2 regions of the Bacillus sp. BACIII genome follow, and region 2 is predicted to be linked to the other one. Evidence: a T-box and tRNA genes for the amino acid it is inferred to sense, from the RefSeq annotation. Region 2 holds a T-box; the other holds one or more tRNA genes.
What was found. A T-box is a leader RNA that pairs with one kind of tRNA and senses whether it is charged. The one in region 2 lies ahead of tyrS (tyrosine--tRNA ligase), so its partner is inferred to be a tRNA-Tyr.

Region 1: it has a tRNA-Tyr gene. The T-box ahead of tyrS (tyrosine--tRNA ligase) is inferred to sense a tRNA for this amino acid. The anticodon was not compared.

The regions. Positions count from the first base shown of each region.
Region 1 is NZ_CM174437.1:2,782,969-2,791,153, forward strand. Features, by position in the region: gene cdaA (diadenylate cyclase CdaA) at 1-84, opposite strand, end outside; gene rsiW (anti-sigma-W factor RsiW) at 259-876, opposite strand; gene sigW (RNA polymerase sigma factor SigW) at 890-1,453, opposite strand; tRNA gene ACXN9U_RS13470 (tRNA-Gln) at 1,684-1,755, opposite strand; tRNA gene ACXN9U_RS13475 (tRNA-Tyr) at 1,760-1,844, opposite strand; tRNA gene ACXN9U_RS13480 (tRNA-Thr) at 1,863-1,935, opposite strand; tRNA gene ACXN9U_RS13485 (tRNA-Val) at 1,941-2,016, opposite strand; tRNA gene ACXN9U_RS13490 (tRNA-Glu) at 2,020-2,091, opposite strand; gene ACXN9U_RS13495 (2-thiouracil desulfurase family protein) at 2,272-2,724, shown strand; gene ACXN9U_RS13500 (GNAT family N-acetyltransferase) at 2,742-3,218, shown strand; gene murQ (N-acetylmuramic acid 6-phosphate etherase) at 3,298-4,227, shown strand; gene ACXN9U_RS13510 (PTS transporter subunit EIIC) at 4,366-5,733, shown strand; gene pbp4b (penicillin binding protein PBP4B) at 5,752-7,035, shown strand; gene ACXN9U_RS13520 (glycoside hydrolase family 3 protein) at 7,082-8,185, shown strand, end outside.
Region 2 is NZ_CM174437.1:180,224-188,408, reverse strand. Features, by position in the region: gene ACXN9U_RS01090 (SGNH/GDSL hydrolase family protein) at 1-297, opposite strand, end outside; gene ACXN9U_RS01085 (CotG/ExsB N-terminal domain-containing protein) at 466-876, opposite strand; gene ACXN9U_RS01080 (cation diffusion facilitator family transporter) at 1,037-1,909, opposite strand; gene ACXN9U_RS01075 (TrmB family transcriptional regulator) at 2,129-2,935, shown strand; gene ACXN9U_RS01070 (AzlC family ABC transporter permease) at 3,007-3,738, shown strand; gene ACXN9U_RS01065 (AzlD domain-containing protein) at 3,735-4,058, shown strand; gene sr7p (small protein SR7P) at 4,100-4,225, opposite strand; gene tyrS (tyrosine--tRNA ligase) at 4,346-5,611, opposite strand; T-box leader at 5,662-5,894, opposite strand; gene acsA (acetate--CoA ligase) at 5,950-7,668, opposite strand; gene ACXN9U_RS01045 (GNAT family N-acetyltransferase) at 7,827-8,185, shown strand, end outside.

The sequences.
Region 1 (8,185 bases), 1.3 Mb from region 2:
TAATTTATATATCACATACCAAACAAGGAGAATATCAACGGCATTGCCGAGGTATTGCAAAAATGGGATGTCCTCAAAAGCCATTTCCTCGTCCTCCAAGAATTCAGTCATTTCGTTTTTTGTTATGAATTGTGCTGCATGAGCAATATGTACATCATATAGCGTGCTCATTATACCACATTTTGATTTATCAAGTGAAATCAGCCAGCGCGGTGCTGCGTAAAAAAAGAGTAAAGCGATTATACGCTTTACTCATCTTTAATCGGAGTCTAAAGCACTCACGACGCCCTGACCCGCTGTTTTCAGTTCGTACCAGACCCAGTCAAACAATTCGTTAATTTCTTCAATCTGCCCGGTGACTTGTCCGGCTGAGGCCATGTATTTTTCTCCGTTAACCACGGTCACGTTGCCGTCGACTTTCCCTTTAATGACCAGCTTGCCGTTTTTTACTGTGACATCGCCCTTTACGGTCTCGCCTTCAGGGACGGTGACCGTGTGATTCTGCACGACAAGGTTCGGCTGCTTTGACACACTGAAATTGTGGTCGTTATGCCAGCTGTTGAAAAAACCGCCGCCCATTAAAATCACAAAAACCGCCGCGGCTGCAATTATCGGATGAGTTTTGATCCATCGTTTTACAGAAGCGCGTTTTTTCTCTTTTGGAAGATTCGCCATAACTTTGACAGTAAAATCAGCAGGGGCTGTGACATGCGATGTGCTCCGGACGAGCGCTACGGATTTCTCCATTTCATGAAAATGCCGTTTGCAATTCCCGCATGACCGCAAATGTTGTTTTAATACGTCTTCATCTTCAGGAAGGATATCTCCATCAAGATGCTTATGCATAAGCTGCACGATCTGTTCAGGACAGCTCATTTCATCACCCCACTTAAAGATCCCTTAATTGTTTTCTAAGAGCCTCTCTGCCTCTGTGTATCCTTGTCTTGACGGTGCCGACAGGGATATTCAGAATCTCCCCGATTTCAATTAAAGAGAGTTCATCAATATACTTTAATACAATAACCGTTCTGTACTTGTCAGGCAGCTTTAAAATCTTTTTCTGAATTGTGTCCGACAGCTCCAATGACAATACGGCGTCTTCAGGGAGAACCCCGTCCGCAGCGATCTGCGAATACATCGTCAGCCCCTCTGCACCCGCCACTTCTGCGTCCAGATAATAATCAGGCTTTTTCTTGCGGATACGGTCAATAGTCAGGTTGGTCGCAATTCTGTAAAGCCACGTTGAAAACTTTCTGTTGATGTCGAAACTGTCGATATTGACATACGCTCTGATGAAAGCTTCCTGCGCAATATCTTCCGCTTCGTGGACATTGCCGAGCATGCGGTAGCAAAGCTGGTAAATCTTATCTTTATAAAGGTCAACGATTTCCGCAAACGCATTTTGATCGCCTTTTTTGACTTGCTTGATTCTTTTTTTAATCAGGTTTTCCATGTTTTATCTTACCTCTGCCCTTCACCGGTCTGTATCTATACGTTGATTGTTTTAAAAGGTTTCATTTTTTTATTACATTTATTTTACCAAATTTCAGGCAGGGTGTAGATGGAAAATACAGAATATACTGCCTTAACAGCAGCTTAAAAATAGTATATCTGATGAACAATCAGAATTCGAGAAAAAATACCGATAAAAAAAAGACACCCTTATACAAAAGGTGTCTGAGACTGGGCTAGCTGGATTCGAACCAACGCATGACGGAGTCAAAGTCCGTTGCCTTACCGCTTGGCTATAGCCCAAAAATGGTGGAGGGGGGCAGATTCGAACTGCCGAACCCTGAGGGAGCGGATTTACAGTCCGCCGCGTTTAGCCACTTCGCTACCCCTCCGTATTTTTTGGAAAACAGTGCCGGCCAGAGGACTTGAACCCCCAACCTACTGATTACAAGTCAGTTGCTCTACCAATTGAGCTAGGCCGGCAAATATGGTGGAGGATGACGGGCTCGAACCGCCGACCCTCTGCTTGTAAGGCAGATGCTCTCCCAGCTGAGCTAATCCTCCATATGACCCGTACGGGATTCGAACCCGTGTTACCGCCGTGAAAGGGCGGTGTCTTAACCGCTTGACCAACGGGCCGTTGTGTCCGCGTCGAGCTGACAAAAGTTATTATATACAGGTTATACCCCTTTTGTAAAGAGAAAATTTATTTTTTTTATTTTCAAACTTTTTTACCCGTTTTTTAACTGAAAAACTCGTCCCTTCTCTCTTATTTCATTTAAGATGAAAGTATCAAAATATTGAAGGGAATGGACACAGATGATCTTAGTCAGCTCTTGTCTCGGCGGTATCGAATGCAGGTATAACGGCTCCCACGCCGCGTCGGAAAAAATCCGCAGACTCGTAGAGGAAAAGAAAGCTGTTATGGTCTGCCCCGAACTTTTGGGCGGCTTCACCACTCCCCGCGAACCGGCGGAAATCATCGGCGGCACGGGCGAAGACGTGCTGAACGGAACAGCAAGAATTGTAACGGCATCAGGTGAAGACGTTACATCTTTATATATAGACGGAGCGGAAAAAACGTTAGCATACGCAAAAGAAATAGGCGCCGCAACGGTCATCCTTAAAGAAAACAGTCCGTCCTGCGGCAGCAGCTTCATCTATGACGGCACTTTCTCCGGGAAAAAGATAATCGGGGACGGCATCACTTCCGCTCTATTAAAACGGGCAGGCTGCCGCGTGTTATCAGAAAATGAACTGGATCAACTATAAAAAGGAGAGTAGATATCATGGTTGCAGCCCTATCCTTTTATAAACCGGAGCATGCAGACGGCCTGAACGGGTTTGTACTCAGTGAAGAAGATAAAATGTTCACAGCTCTCCCGAAGGATGTACTGCCGCAGGCTCTTGTCATCCGGGAGCGCTATCCTACAGTCGTTTTAAAAGAAGACACCCCCGTCGGTTTTTTCATTTTACATACCTCAAAGGAAACCATAGCTCCATATTCGAACAGCGTGTCTGCCATTTTACTGAGCGCACTGTCCATAGATGCGCGGCAGCAAGGAAAAGGTTATGCCAAACAAGCGATGCTGCAGCTCCCCGCTTTTGCCGCAAATTATTTTCCTTGGTGTGACGAAATCGTGCTTGCAGTGAACCATCGCAATCATCGCGCAAAGAACCTGTACCAGTCTTCCGGTTTTATTGATAAAGGGCGTCGCAGGATCGGCCCCATCGGCGAACAGCACATTCTGCATCTTTTTTTGTGAAAGCGTTTGATTTTTTTCTTGAAACATATATTCAGAAGCCCATATACTTCAAGTAATAACGACTTGGGAGGGTACATTCATGACAGACCGGCTTAACATTCACAGATTGACCACAGAAACAAGAAACCCGCAGGCCGCTTCAATCCATCAAGCAGACACGATGGAAATCCTCCGCATCATTAACCAAGAGGACTTCAAAGTGGCGGACGCCGTTCAGCAGGTGCTGCCTGACATTGAAATTGCCGTTCAATTTGCCCATCAGTCTTTGCGGCGAAACGGCAGGCTGATTTATGCGGGAGCGGGCACAAGCGGCAGGCTTGGTGTACTTGATGCGGTTGAATGCCCGCCTACATACAGCGTAAGTCCCGGCACCGTCATCGGTCTGATGGCCGGAGGGGCAGACGCCTTTTTGCAAGCGGCTGAAGGTATAGAAGACAGCGAGGAAACCGGCGCTCTCGATCTCAAAACGATCGGCCTTACCGCTGAAGACACCGTGATCGCCATCGCTGCAAGCGGGCGCACACCGTATGCGGCCGGTGCGCTGAAATACGCAAAAACAATCGGCGCCAAAACAGTCGCGCTCACATGCAATAAGCACTCATTGATCAGTACCTTTGCCGATCACAGCATTGAAGTCGTCGTCGGCCCCGAAGTGATTACAGGGTCAACACGAATGAAAGCCGCAACAGCACATAAAATGATTCTGAATATGATTTCCACGGCCGTGATGATCAAAAGCGGCAAAGTGTACGAAAATTTAATGGTGGACGTTCATGTCAGCAACGAAAAATTGAAAGAACGGGCAATCGGCATTATCCAAAGCATTACGGGCGTTCCGTACGATAAAGCAAAAGAGACCCTTGAGGCCGCAGACAGCCATGTCAAAACGGCAATCGTCATGCTGAAGACGAATTCGGACAAAACACACGCGAAAGCACTGCTCGAAGAATCGGAAGGCTTCATTGACAAAGCCATAGAACAGCATGTTTCAAGCGAAACAAATCGCTGATCATTCTTTTGGCTCCGTCACTGATCATCATGTGCCTTTTACCAGCCCGCGCCGTTTTCATGATCGGCGCAGGCGCTTTCAGGACGCGTTTCAGGCACAGCTCCGCGGGAAAAATGGTACGGAAAGAGGAGGGTCTTCATGAGCAAAGAGGCATTTTATCAGTCGCTGGCCAAAGATATTCTGGACAACTGCGGCGGTTCATCGAATATTTCGGGCTTTACCCACTGTATGACACGCCTGAGAATTACGCCTTTAGATCAGGACAAAACGGATATTGAAGCGCTGAAGCGGCTTGACGGAGTAATAGGCGTCGTCGAAGCCGAAACACTGCAGATCATTCTCGGCACGGGTGTCGTCAATCATGTCGCCGACGCTTTCGCAAAACTGGTGTCACCCGGAAAAAACATTGATTTAAAAGAAGCCGCCTCACGGAAAAAAGCCGATCTCAACAGAAAAAACACAACACCCATCACACTGCTTCTAAGAAAAATATCAAGCATCTTCATTCCTCTTATTCCCGCACTCATTGCATCAGGTTTAATCACCGGCATGACGAAAGCCGTCATTCAGGCCGGCTGGCTCCCGAAAGAATCTCAAATCGCACTTATTTTAACGGTTATCGGTTCAGGCTTATTCGCTTACCTCGGCGTCCTTGTCGGTATCAATGCGGCGAAGGAATTCGGCGGAACACCCGCGATGGGCGGCCTTGCAGGCATATTGATCTTAAACCCCGAGATCGCCAATATCAGTTTGTTCGGAGAGAATCTGCTCCCGGGCAGGGGAGGTTTAATCGGCGTTCTTTTCGCTGCGATTTTTATCGCTTATACCGAACGGTTTATCAGAAAGTATGTCCATCAATCCATCGACATTATCGTCACGCCAACTTTGTCTTTGCTCATCACCGGACTGGTGACATATGTCATCTTCATCCCTGCAGGCGGTTTTATTTCTGATTTGATTACATCAGGTTTATTGTCGCTGCTGAATGTCGGGGGAGTGCTGTCGGGATTTGTATTAGGAGCCGCCTTCCTGCCGCTTGTCATCACCGGCCTGCATCAAGGCTTGACTCCCGTGCATTTGGAACTCATCCGATCCATCGGGGATGACCCGCTTCTGCCGATTCTCGCAATGGGAGGCGCAGGTCAAGTAGGCGCGGCCTTCGCCATCTTTATGAAAACAAAAAAAGCCTCATTGAAAAGAGCGATTGGAGGCGGACTTCCATCCGGTCTGCTCGGAATCGGGGAGCCGCTCATCTTCGGCGTCACACTCCCGCTCGGCCGGCCGTTTTTAACAGCGTGTTTAGGGGCGGGTATCGGAGGCGCCTTTCAAGCTCATTTTCAAGTAGCGACTTTTTCAATCGGTGTCTCCGGCCTTCCGCTCTCTTTTCTCGTACAGCCGGCTCAAATCGTTTTGTATATCATCGGTCTCTTCATCTCTTATGCGGCGGGCTTTGTCTTCACCTATGCTTTCGGATTTAAGGATGACATGGCTGCTGAATTTGAATAAGCCGGGAGGGAACAGAATATGAAAACACTGGCAGCCGCCGTACTCACCATGGTCATCAGCCTCTCTTTTCTGCCGCAGCACAAAGCCGGAGCCCAATCTAAATTATACGACACAGCAAAACTCAGAAAGGTTGATCAAATGATTGAAAAAGACATCGCAGCAGGATTCCCGGGAGCCGTCCTCGTCGTCGTAAAGGACGGACGGGTGATCAAAAAGAAAGCATACGGCTACAGCAAAAAATATGACGGGAACAGCCTTTTATCCCGTCCGAAAAAAATGAAAACATCAACCATGTTTGATTTAGCTTCCAACACAAAAATGTTTGCGGCGAATTTTGCATTACAGCGCCTCGTCAGCCAGGGAAAGCTGGATGTGTATCAAAAAGTCTCGGCTTACCTTCCCGATTTCAAAGACAGGAAAAGCGATCCGATAGAAGGAAAAGACCGCATACGCGTCATTGATGTGCTGCAGCATCAATCCGGTCTGCCGGCAAGCTTTTATTTTTATAAGCCGGACACCGCAGGCCCTTTTTATTCACAAGAACGGGACAAAACGATTCGTTTTCTCACCCGGATCCCGCTTGAATACAAATCGGGAACAAAACACGTATACAGCGATATCGGTTACATGCTGCTCGGCTGCATCATTGAAAACATAACCGGAAAAACCCTTGATGCCTATGCGGAACAAGAACTGTACAAACCGCTGAAACTGACGCACACACTGTTTAACCCGCTGCAAAAAGGCTTCAAAGAAAAAGCATTCGCAGCTACTGAACGTTTAGGCAACACACGTGACGGGGTTATCCATTTTCCTCATATCAGGACGTATACGCTGCAAGGGGAGGTTCATGACGAAAAAGCATTTTACTCAATGGGAGGGGTGTCCGGCCATGCAGGACTGTTTTCAAGGGCTGATGACATGGCCGTCCTACTGCAAGTCATGCTGAACGGCGGCAGTTACAAACACGTTTCTCTCTTCACTCGGCAAACGGCCGATCTGTTCACAACAGCGGCATCCTCTGACCCGACTTTCGCTCTTGGCTGGCGGAAAAACGGCAGCCCTGATATGGAGTGGATGTTCGGCCCTTATGCAAGCAGGCAGGCTTACGGCCATACCGGATGGACCGGCACCGTCACGATCATTGACCCCGCTTATCATCTCGGGATCGCGCTTTTGACCAACAAAAAGCATTCCCCCGTCGTCAGCCCCGGTGAAAATCCGAATGTTTTTGAAGGGGACCTTTTCCCGACCGGAAGCTACGGCAGCGTCGTAAAAGCGATTTACGAAGCCATTGAATGACAACCTATGTCTTTTGTCCAAACTATGACGGCAGGAGGGCGCCATTATGAAACTTATCATCTCAGCTGTATTACTGTTGTTTATTGTTTTCGGCACGCATCATGCATCGACAAAACCGGACATTCCGTCACAAGCGGAACAAACGGTATCCCGCATGACATTAGATGAGAAAATAGGGCAGATGCTCATGCCTGACTTCCGCAATTGGCAAAAAAAGGGGCAGTCATCACCTGAGGCTCTTACTCAAATGAATGACGAAGTCGCAGGGCTTATTCAAAAGTACCGATTCGGCGGCGTTATCTTATTTGCAGAAAATGTAAAAAACACTGAACAAACGGTCCGCCTGACAGATGCCTTTCAAAAAGCAAGCCCTGACATTCCGCTATTATTAAGCATTGATCAAGAAGGCGGCATCGTAACAAGACTTGGTGAGGGCACTCATTTCCCAGGCAATATGGCACTCGGAGCCGCAAGAAAAACAGCCTACGCATCCCAAACCGGCGCCATTATCGGGAAAGAATTGAAAGCACTCGGCATTAATACAAATTTCGCTCCCGTTCTCGATATCAATAATAATCCAGGAAATCCGGTCATCGGCGTCAGGTCATTCAGTTCAGACCGTGATCTGACAGCGTCACTCGGCCTTGCCTCAATGAAGGCTCAGCAAAAACAGGATGTCGCTTCCGCCGTCAAACATTTCCCGGGACACGGCGACACGGATGTCGACAGCCACTACGGCCTTCCGCTTGTCACCCACGGTCAAGAAAGGCTGCGGCAGATCGAACTGTATCCGTTCCGTCAGGCCATTCAGGCGGGGGCCGATATGATCATGACAGCCCATGTGCAATTTCCCGCTTTTGACGATACAACCTATAAAAGCAAGCTGGACGGTTCAGACATTCTTGTACCCGCCACACTCTCGAAAAAAGTGATGACTCATCTTCTCCGTGAGGAAATGGGGTTTAACGGCGTCATCGTGACGGATGCATTAAACATGAAAGCCATTGCCGATCATTTCGGCCAGGAAGAGGCGGTCGTCATGGCAATAAAAGCAGGAGTCGACATCGCCCTGATGCCGGCCCAAGTGACATCGCTGCAAACAGAAAACCGCTTTGCCCAAGTTCATTCCGCTTTAAAAAAGGCGGTTCAA
Region 2 (8,185 bases):
CTGATAAATGTTATCGTTTCCGTTGTTGCTCATATTGACGCCGCTGACAGACAGATTGGTGATTTCGGCGTTTGTCCGGTCTTTCAGAATGTCACCAAAGCTGTATTTCGCACGCAGCCCCCGGGCGACGCTGTCACCTAAGATCGCGATTTTCGAAGCCTTCCGCAGCCTGCTTATGCTGATGAAGTCAACGCTGATATGCCCGCTGTCCGTGATATGCAAAAGCTTGCTGCTGATATCCTGCGAATAGATTGTTTTTCCTTCAGAGTCTTGATACATTTCCTCATTCAGCTTCATTCGGCGTCATCCCTTCCTGTTTTATCCTTCGGCATGTTGTTCAAAAATCAAAAACGGACACGAACAAACAGCGTCATGTTGTCAGTTCAGTGTCCGCAGGTAATACTGGAGTTTTTATCCAGTCCCTTTATTGCCATTATAGCAGATCATCTATCATCGTTTCTACAGTCAGCATTTAAAACAGCGTTTGCGGGAAGAGCGGCGTTTCTTTTGGGACCGTCTTGTGCGATGTGTCCGTTTTTTGCTGCGTGAGCGGTGTGTCCGGTGTGTCCGTTTTTTGCTGCGTGAGCGGTGTGTCCGGTGCGTCCGTTTTTGGCTGCGCGAACGGTGTGTCCGGTGCGTCCGTTTTTTACTGCGTGAACGGTGTGTCCGGTGCGTCCGTTTTTGGCTGCGTGAACGGTGTGTCCGGTGCGTCCGTTTTTGGCTGCGTGAACGATGTGTCCGGCGTGTCCGTTTTTTGCTGCGTGAACGGCGCTTGCTTTTTCCAGAAACCGGTTCTTGGTGCAAATACTCCCCTAAACCTTCTCTATGAGCAACGGCGACTCCATGTTCAATTTCTTTAACAGAAATAGCGTTCAATCGTATTCACCTCCCTCTTTCTTTACACCATAACGTATGAAATGAACGCCTCTCTTGTATAAGCTTCTCTCTCAATCCGTGATAGAAATAGTCATTTACATAACAAAAAGACCCGTATAAACGGGCCTTTCTGGTTAAAACGCAAAATACAAGAACTGATTTATTTCTTCCTTTCACTCTCCGGCTCGGCATGAATCATCACCTGTGCTTGTTTAAATTCATCCGTAATATCCCTTTCAATGCGGTCACACAAGTCATGCACATCTTTAATCGTCACGTGAGACGCCACGACCATGTGAAAATCAATATACTCCTGCGGGCCGGACCGCCTTGTGCGAAAATCGTGAATTTCAATAAATTCGTGATGGAATGTTTCGATAATCTTTAAAATTGTTTTTTCTTCCTCTGCTGACAAACGGGTGTCAATCAGCGGCGGAAATGCTTCTTTCATTAACTTAAACGCTTCATATATGATATACACCGCCAGCACCATACCTATGATCGGATCAAGTATGTACCACTTCGTTAATGTAACGACCAAAAGGCTTGCCGCTACGCCTAATGAGGTGTACACGTCAGTCAGTAAGTGCAGGGCATTTGATTTCATTGCCACGGAATTAACCTTTACAGCTTCTCTTTTTACTAATTTCGAGACGATCAAATTAATGAGAGCTCCCGCAAGCATCACAACGATTCCCAATACCGGCAGATGAACAGGCTCCGGGTTTACCAGTTTTTGAACGCATTCATATATCATCCAAATCCCCGCCGCAAAAATCAGCATTGTTTCGATCGTTCCGGACAGATTCTCGACCTTTCCATGGCCGTACGGATGCCCTGTATCAGCCGGCTTTTTTGAAATCCTGACGGAAATAAAAGCGATGAAGGCGGCGATCAGATCTAAAAAAGAATGAATGGCTTCGGAAAGTATTGCGACAGACCCGGTTACCATGCCTACCGCTATTTTGAGCATGACGACCAGAGAATTGCTTATCACTGATAAAAAAGCGATTTTAGAGGTGTTTTCCACCATGATCCTCCTCATTTTGACTTCTTGAATTTATCGTACCAAACGGCATCCGTGTGGGTCTACGGCAACGTTTTTCACAAGAGCCATACAAGTAACTCGCCCTAAAATAAGTTGGAAAGCGGAAACACAAGCGAATCGTTCTTTCAGCACTCAAGTCCCATTGACAACATACAACCGCTTACATTATAGTAGTTTCATGAATAACCACTATGGAGGATGTTTATGGAGGACGTTCTGAAAGAACTGCAGAAATTCGGATTTTCTCAATACGAATGCAAAGCATATATCGGCTTGTTGAAACACTCGCCTGTTACCGGATATGAAATCAGTAAAAGGTCAGGCGTCCCCCGCTCAATGATCTATGAAGTATTGGGTAAATTAGTTGATAAAGGCGCTGTCCATATTGTGCCGTCTGATCCGGTTACATATGCCCCGCTGGCCGGAAAGGAATTAATCGACCGGCTGCGGCATGACTTCGAGAGCTCCTTCGGCTATCTTGAAGAGAAATTATTGGCGCTTGAAAGCGAGCAGGAGATGAATGTCATCCGCCGCATCAGCACAAATGATCATGTCATCAATGAATTGAAGGATATGATTGAAAAAGCCGAGGAAGAATTGTGGCTGTCTGTCTGGGAACAGCAGATTCCCTTTATTCAAGAGGCCGTTAACAAACGCGCCGCCGAAAAATTGCCCGTCTTTTCGATTGTGTTCGGCCCTCCGGAAGTGAAGCTCGGAAATACGACACATCATAATATGTCTCCTGAAGTGGCGGAAAAACGCATGGGCGGAAGATTAACGATAGCAGCACGGGATAATAAAGAAGTCTTAATCGCCAATTTTTCCCCGCAGACGAATGCCTGGGCCATTAAAACAGAAGATCCCGCTCTCGTTCTCGTGGCCATGGAATATATGAGGCATGACCTGATGTTTGCGGAGCTTGTGAAAGAAGTCGGAGCTGAAAAAGTTGAAGGTCTGATGAAACAAAACCATTCTTTATTTCATGTCGTCACCGGAAATCGGTTCATTTAAATGTGAACCGTATTTTCTTTGATTTTTTCATTAGTCGTTATCATTATAATCTCTAAGGAAGGAGTATAAAAATGATTCAGACAGAAGTGCAAAAAACAGCCGTTTCCCGGGAAATGAACGATACGTTTTTACAGGGGGTGCGGGATTGTGTGCCTACACTGCTGGGCTATATGAGTGTCGGTTTTGCTTTTGGCATTGTTGGCGTTGCCTCACACCTCAGTATTCTTGAAATTTGTTTGTTATCCTTGCTGGTCTATGCCGGCGCCGCCCAATTTATTATTTGCTCACTCCTTGTTTCCGGGAGTCCGACTTCCGCCATTATTTTAACGACGTTCATCGTCAATCTGCGGCACCTGCTCCTGAGTCTGACCATCGCGCCTTATTTCACAAAATACTCTTTGGTGAAGAATATCGGCTTCGGTGCTTTGCTTACTGATGAATCTTTCGGGGTAGCGGTGAACAAGGCGGTTCAGAACGGCAAGCTGTACGATAAGTGGATGAACGGCCTCAATATAACCGCCTATGCGTGCTGGATTATTTCTTGTGTGATGGGCGGGCTTCTCGGACAATGGATATCTGATCCTTACGCCCTCGGTCTGGACTTTGCTTTGCCCGCTATGTTTGCGGCGCTTTTGGTGCTGCAATTGCAGTCGTCCGCGTCGGAAAAGCTGAAACACAGCCTCTCCCTTATTCTCTATATGATCATTTTTATGATCTTGTTATCGTATTTCGTCCCGTCACACATCGCGGTCATCGTCTCAACCGTAATTGTGGCAACAATCGGGGTGGTGACGGACAAATGAGCATCAGCACGCAAATGATCTGGATTATACTCGGCTGCATGATTGTTACGCTTGTGCCGCGCATTGTTCCGTTTATATTTGTCCGGAACATTCAGATGCCGGAATTGGCTTTAAAGTGGCTCTCCTTTATTCCGCTTTGCATTTTGACCGCCTTGGTAACGGAAAGCATGATCGTAAAAACAAACAGCACTTTGACCTTTGATTGGAAAGCAATGATCGTCCTCATCCCGACATTGCTTTGCGCGATGCGGACGAAAAGCTTATCCATCACGGTCATTACAGGCGTCGTGCTGATGGCCGCCGTCAGACTGATATGGTGACAAACAAAAGCCTCCATCCCTTGGGAATGGAGGCTTTTGTTTTATGAGGTCGGATTTTCTTCTTCCGCCTCAGTTTCTTCGGCTTTGACTTCGGCGTTCATGCTTTGCTGCTGTTCCCAATGATCCCGCTGCAATCTTTCTTTCGCAATGGTAAACATGAAATTCACGGCGCAGCGCCCCTTCCCTGTTTTGCTTATACTATGTACTGTACTCATTTCCCGGTGCAGTATTCGCAAAACATAAAAAAAGCAGCCTGCCGCATTGAGCGGCCGGACTGCTCTTTATTTTCAGTATGTGATCAAGAAGTATTTTTTCTTTCCGCGGCGCAGTACGGTAAATTGATCTTCGATGCGGTCTTCCGCCGTCAGCAGATGACCGATATCCGTCTGGCGCTCTCCGTTAATGTAAACAGCCCCGTTTTGAATGTCTTCGCGGGCCTGCCGTTTTGAAGGCGACAACTTAGATTCCACAAGCACGTCTACTAAAGACAGTTCTTCAGAGCGGTCTTTTTCAAGTGAAGGCACGTCTTTAAAACCTACCTTGACGTCTTGAGCGGAAAGCTCTTTAATATTGCCGCTGAACAGCGCCTGAGAAATATGAACGGCCTGCTCAAACGCTTCACGGCCGTGTACAAGTACAGTCACTTCTTCAGCAAGGCGTTTCTGCGCTTCCCTTTTCTCTGGAGCCGTCTCGGCTTTTTCAGCATAAGCTTCAATTTCCTCTTTTGATAAGAAAGTAAAGTATTTTAAATATTTGACGACATCACGGTCATCTGTATTGATCCAGAATTGGTAGAATTCATACGGCGATGTCTTTTCTTTATCAAGCCAAATCGCGCCGCCTTCTGTTTTGCCGAATTTCGTGCCGTCAGCTTTTGTGACGAGCGGAATGGTAAGGCCGAACGCTTTCGCCCCTTCTTCTTCCGATTTTCTGATCAGTTCAAGACCTGCCGTGATGTTGCCCCACTGGTCACTGCCTCCGATTTGGAGTTTGCAGTTCTTTTCTCTGTACAGATTCAGAAAATCGTAGGATTGCAGGATCATGTAGCTGAATTCCGTGTAAGAAATTCCGGTTTCAATTCTCGAGCTTACAGTATCTTTCGCAAGCATGTAGTTGATTCCGAAGTTCTTTCCGACGTCGCGGAGAAAATCAATGATGCTCATTTTTCCGATCCAGTCAAAGTTGTTCGCTATGACGGCTGGGTTTTCTCCTGCATCGAAATCTAAAAATCGGGAAAGCTGATTTTTAATTTTTTGCGACCATTCGACAACGATATCCTGAGTATTTAACGTACGCTCCGCTTTTTTACCGCTCGGATCGCCGATCAGCCCCGTCGCTCCGCCTACAAGCGCAATCGGATGGTGGCCTGCAAGCTGGAAACGGCGCAGTGTCAATATCGGCAGAAGGTGACCGATGTGCAGGCTGTCCGCCGTCGGGTCGAACCCTGAGTATAAACGGATTTTTTCTTCGTTCAGCTGTTTATTCAGTCCTTCTTCATCCGTCATTTGCTGGATTAAGCCGCGGAATGATAAATCTTCTAATAAGTTAGTCATTTTGTCTGCTCCTTTGTTTATAGAAATAAAAAACGCCCCTTCGTTTAAAACGAAGGGACGATATAATCGCGGTACCACCCTACTAATAAAAGCATAAAAAAGCTTTTATCACTCTTTTTGATAACGGACCGTGTCCGTTCTTCCACTACTGAAAGCCTTGGAAGGGCTTTGTTCGCAAAAGCGGTTCATGAGTGTATTCGGCATATCTTATGTGCTGATTTTCACCGGCCATCAGCTCTCTGGAACAATCAGATATCCTACTTGTCTCAATCAAAACCTTTTCGTATGAAGCTTACTCATTTTTAACATAAATAAGATGTCATGTCAACGCCGTCTCTTTAATCTTCCATTGTGGACAGGTCGCCTGCCGGCAGGTTGAGCTCCCACGCCTTCAGCACACGTCTCATGATTTTTCCGCTCCGTGTTTTTGGAAGTTTATCTTTGAATTCAATTTCCCGCGGTGCGGCATGGGCGGCCAGCCCTTGTTTTACAAAAAGGCGAATGTCCTCCTTCAGCTGATCGGATGGCTCATGCCCTTCTCTAAGCGCGATAAATGCTTTAATAATTTCTCCCCGGACAGGGTCCGGCTTTCCGATAACACCGGCTTCGGCAATCGCCGGATGTTCCACAAGTTTGCTTTCGACTTCAAACGGGCCGACGCGCTCGCCGGATGTCATGATGACATCATCGACTCTGCCTTGGAACCAAAAATAACCGTCTTCATCCATATAAGCTGAATCTCCGGAAACATACCAGCCGCCCGGCATGAAATAAGATTCATATTTTTCTTTGTTATTCCAAATGGAATCCATCATGGACGGCCAGCCCTTTTTAATGGCGAGGTTCCCCATTCGGTACGGCGGAAGCTCATTCCCTTGGTTGTCAACGATCGCCGCTTCCACTCCCGGAATCGGTTTCCCCATTGAACCCGGCTTGATCTCCATGCACGGATAATTGCAGATAAGCTGCCCGCCTGTTTCCGTCATCCACCACGTATCGTGAATGCGCTTGCCGAATACTTTATGTCCCCACTTAATGACCTCCGGGTTTAAAGGTTCTCCGACACTCAGGACGTGACGAAGTGAAGTAAGATCAAATTTGGACGCCATTTCATCTCCGGCGCCCATAAGCATTCTGAAAGCCGTCGGAGCGCTGTACCAGACGCTGACACCAAGCTTTTCAATCGTGCCGTACCAGTTTTCCGGACTGAATCTGCCGCCGACGATCACATTCGCCGCTCCGTTCAGCCACGGCGCAAAAATCCCGTACACCGTCCCGGTCACCCAGCCCGGGTCCGCCGTGCACCAATATATATCGTCCTCTTTAAGATCAAGCACCCACTTGCCGGTCTGGTATTGCTGAATCATGGCTTCATGAACATGAAGCACGCCTTTAGGCGTTCCTGTTGATCCTGATGTATAGTGAAGCAGGTAGCCGTCTCTTCTGTCCATCCATTCAATATCAAGTCTCGTGCTTTCTCCCTCAGCCGCTTTATCATAATGAATGATTTTATCTCCGGCTTCTTTGCTGCCGCCGACAATGAAGATATGCTCCAGGTCGGGCAGGCTGTCCGCCGGAATCCGTTCAGCCAGTTCAGGTGTTGTTACGACAACCTTGGCCTGGCTGTTCAACAGGCGGTCTTTGACGGCGCCTTCCATAAACGCTTCAAATAAAGGGCCGGCAATCGCACCGATTTTAATTGCGCCGAGCATGATAAAATAAAGCTCCGGCGAACGCGGCATGAAAATGAAAACGCGGTCCCCTTTTTCTACGTTTCCATACCGTCTCAGCACATTTCCCGCCCGGTTCGATTCCTCCATCATTTCTTTAAACGTGTATTTTTCTTCCCGGTTTGCGTCCTTGTAATACAACGCTACTTTGTTTTTGCGAAATGATTCGGCATGACGGTCAATCGCTTCGTACGCGGCATTCAGCTTTCCGGTCTGATGCCAGGAAAACTCCGTCTCGACTTCTTTCCAATCGAAGCTGCGGTATGTTTCCTCATAATTTTGCAGATGATAATTCCCCTTTTCCGCTGGCAACGTTTTCAAATTCATGCAACATCCCCCTTTGCTTATCTATAGACTAATTATAGTAGATGTTCACAGTTTTCTCAATTTTTAAAATATAAATTGCCGTACTATTGAAAACGCTTTATATTTTGTTATGCTTAAAGGAGATGTGTTTTTATTAAGAACCGACAGGCGGTGAATCAGTGAAACATCATAAAACGTACCATTCTTCATCTATTCAGACAGCAGCCGGCCCTCTTTTGATAGAAGGGCCTGTTCCTCCAGAGGACTTAGCACAGTATGAGTTTCATGAAGGCCTGACAGCCTTTCGCCTTCCTCATGAACAGCACAAAGCGTTAGTCGAAATAGCCGGGCTTCCCGAAGGGCGGATCATCATCGCCAGGGACGGAGAGACGATTATCGGCTATGTGACGTATTTATATCCTGATCCGCTTGAACGGTGGTCTGACGGAAATATGGAAGATCTCCTTGAACTCGGGGCGATCGAAGTCGCTCCCGGCTACAGAGGCTGTTCTGTCGGAAAAACTTTGCTGACTGTCAG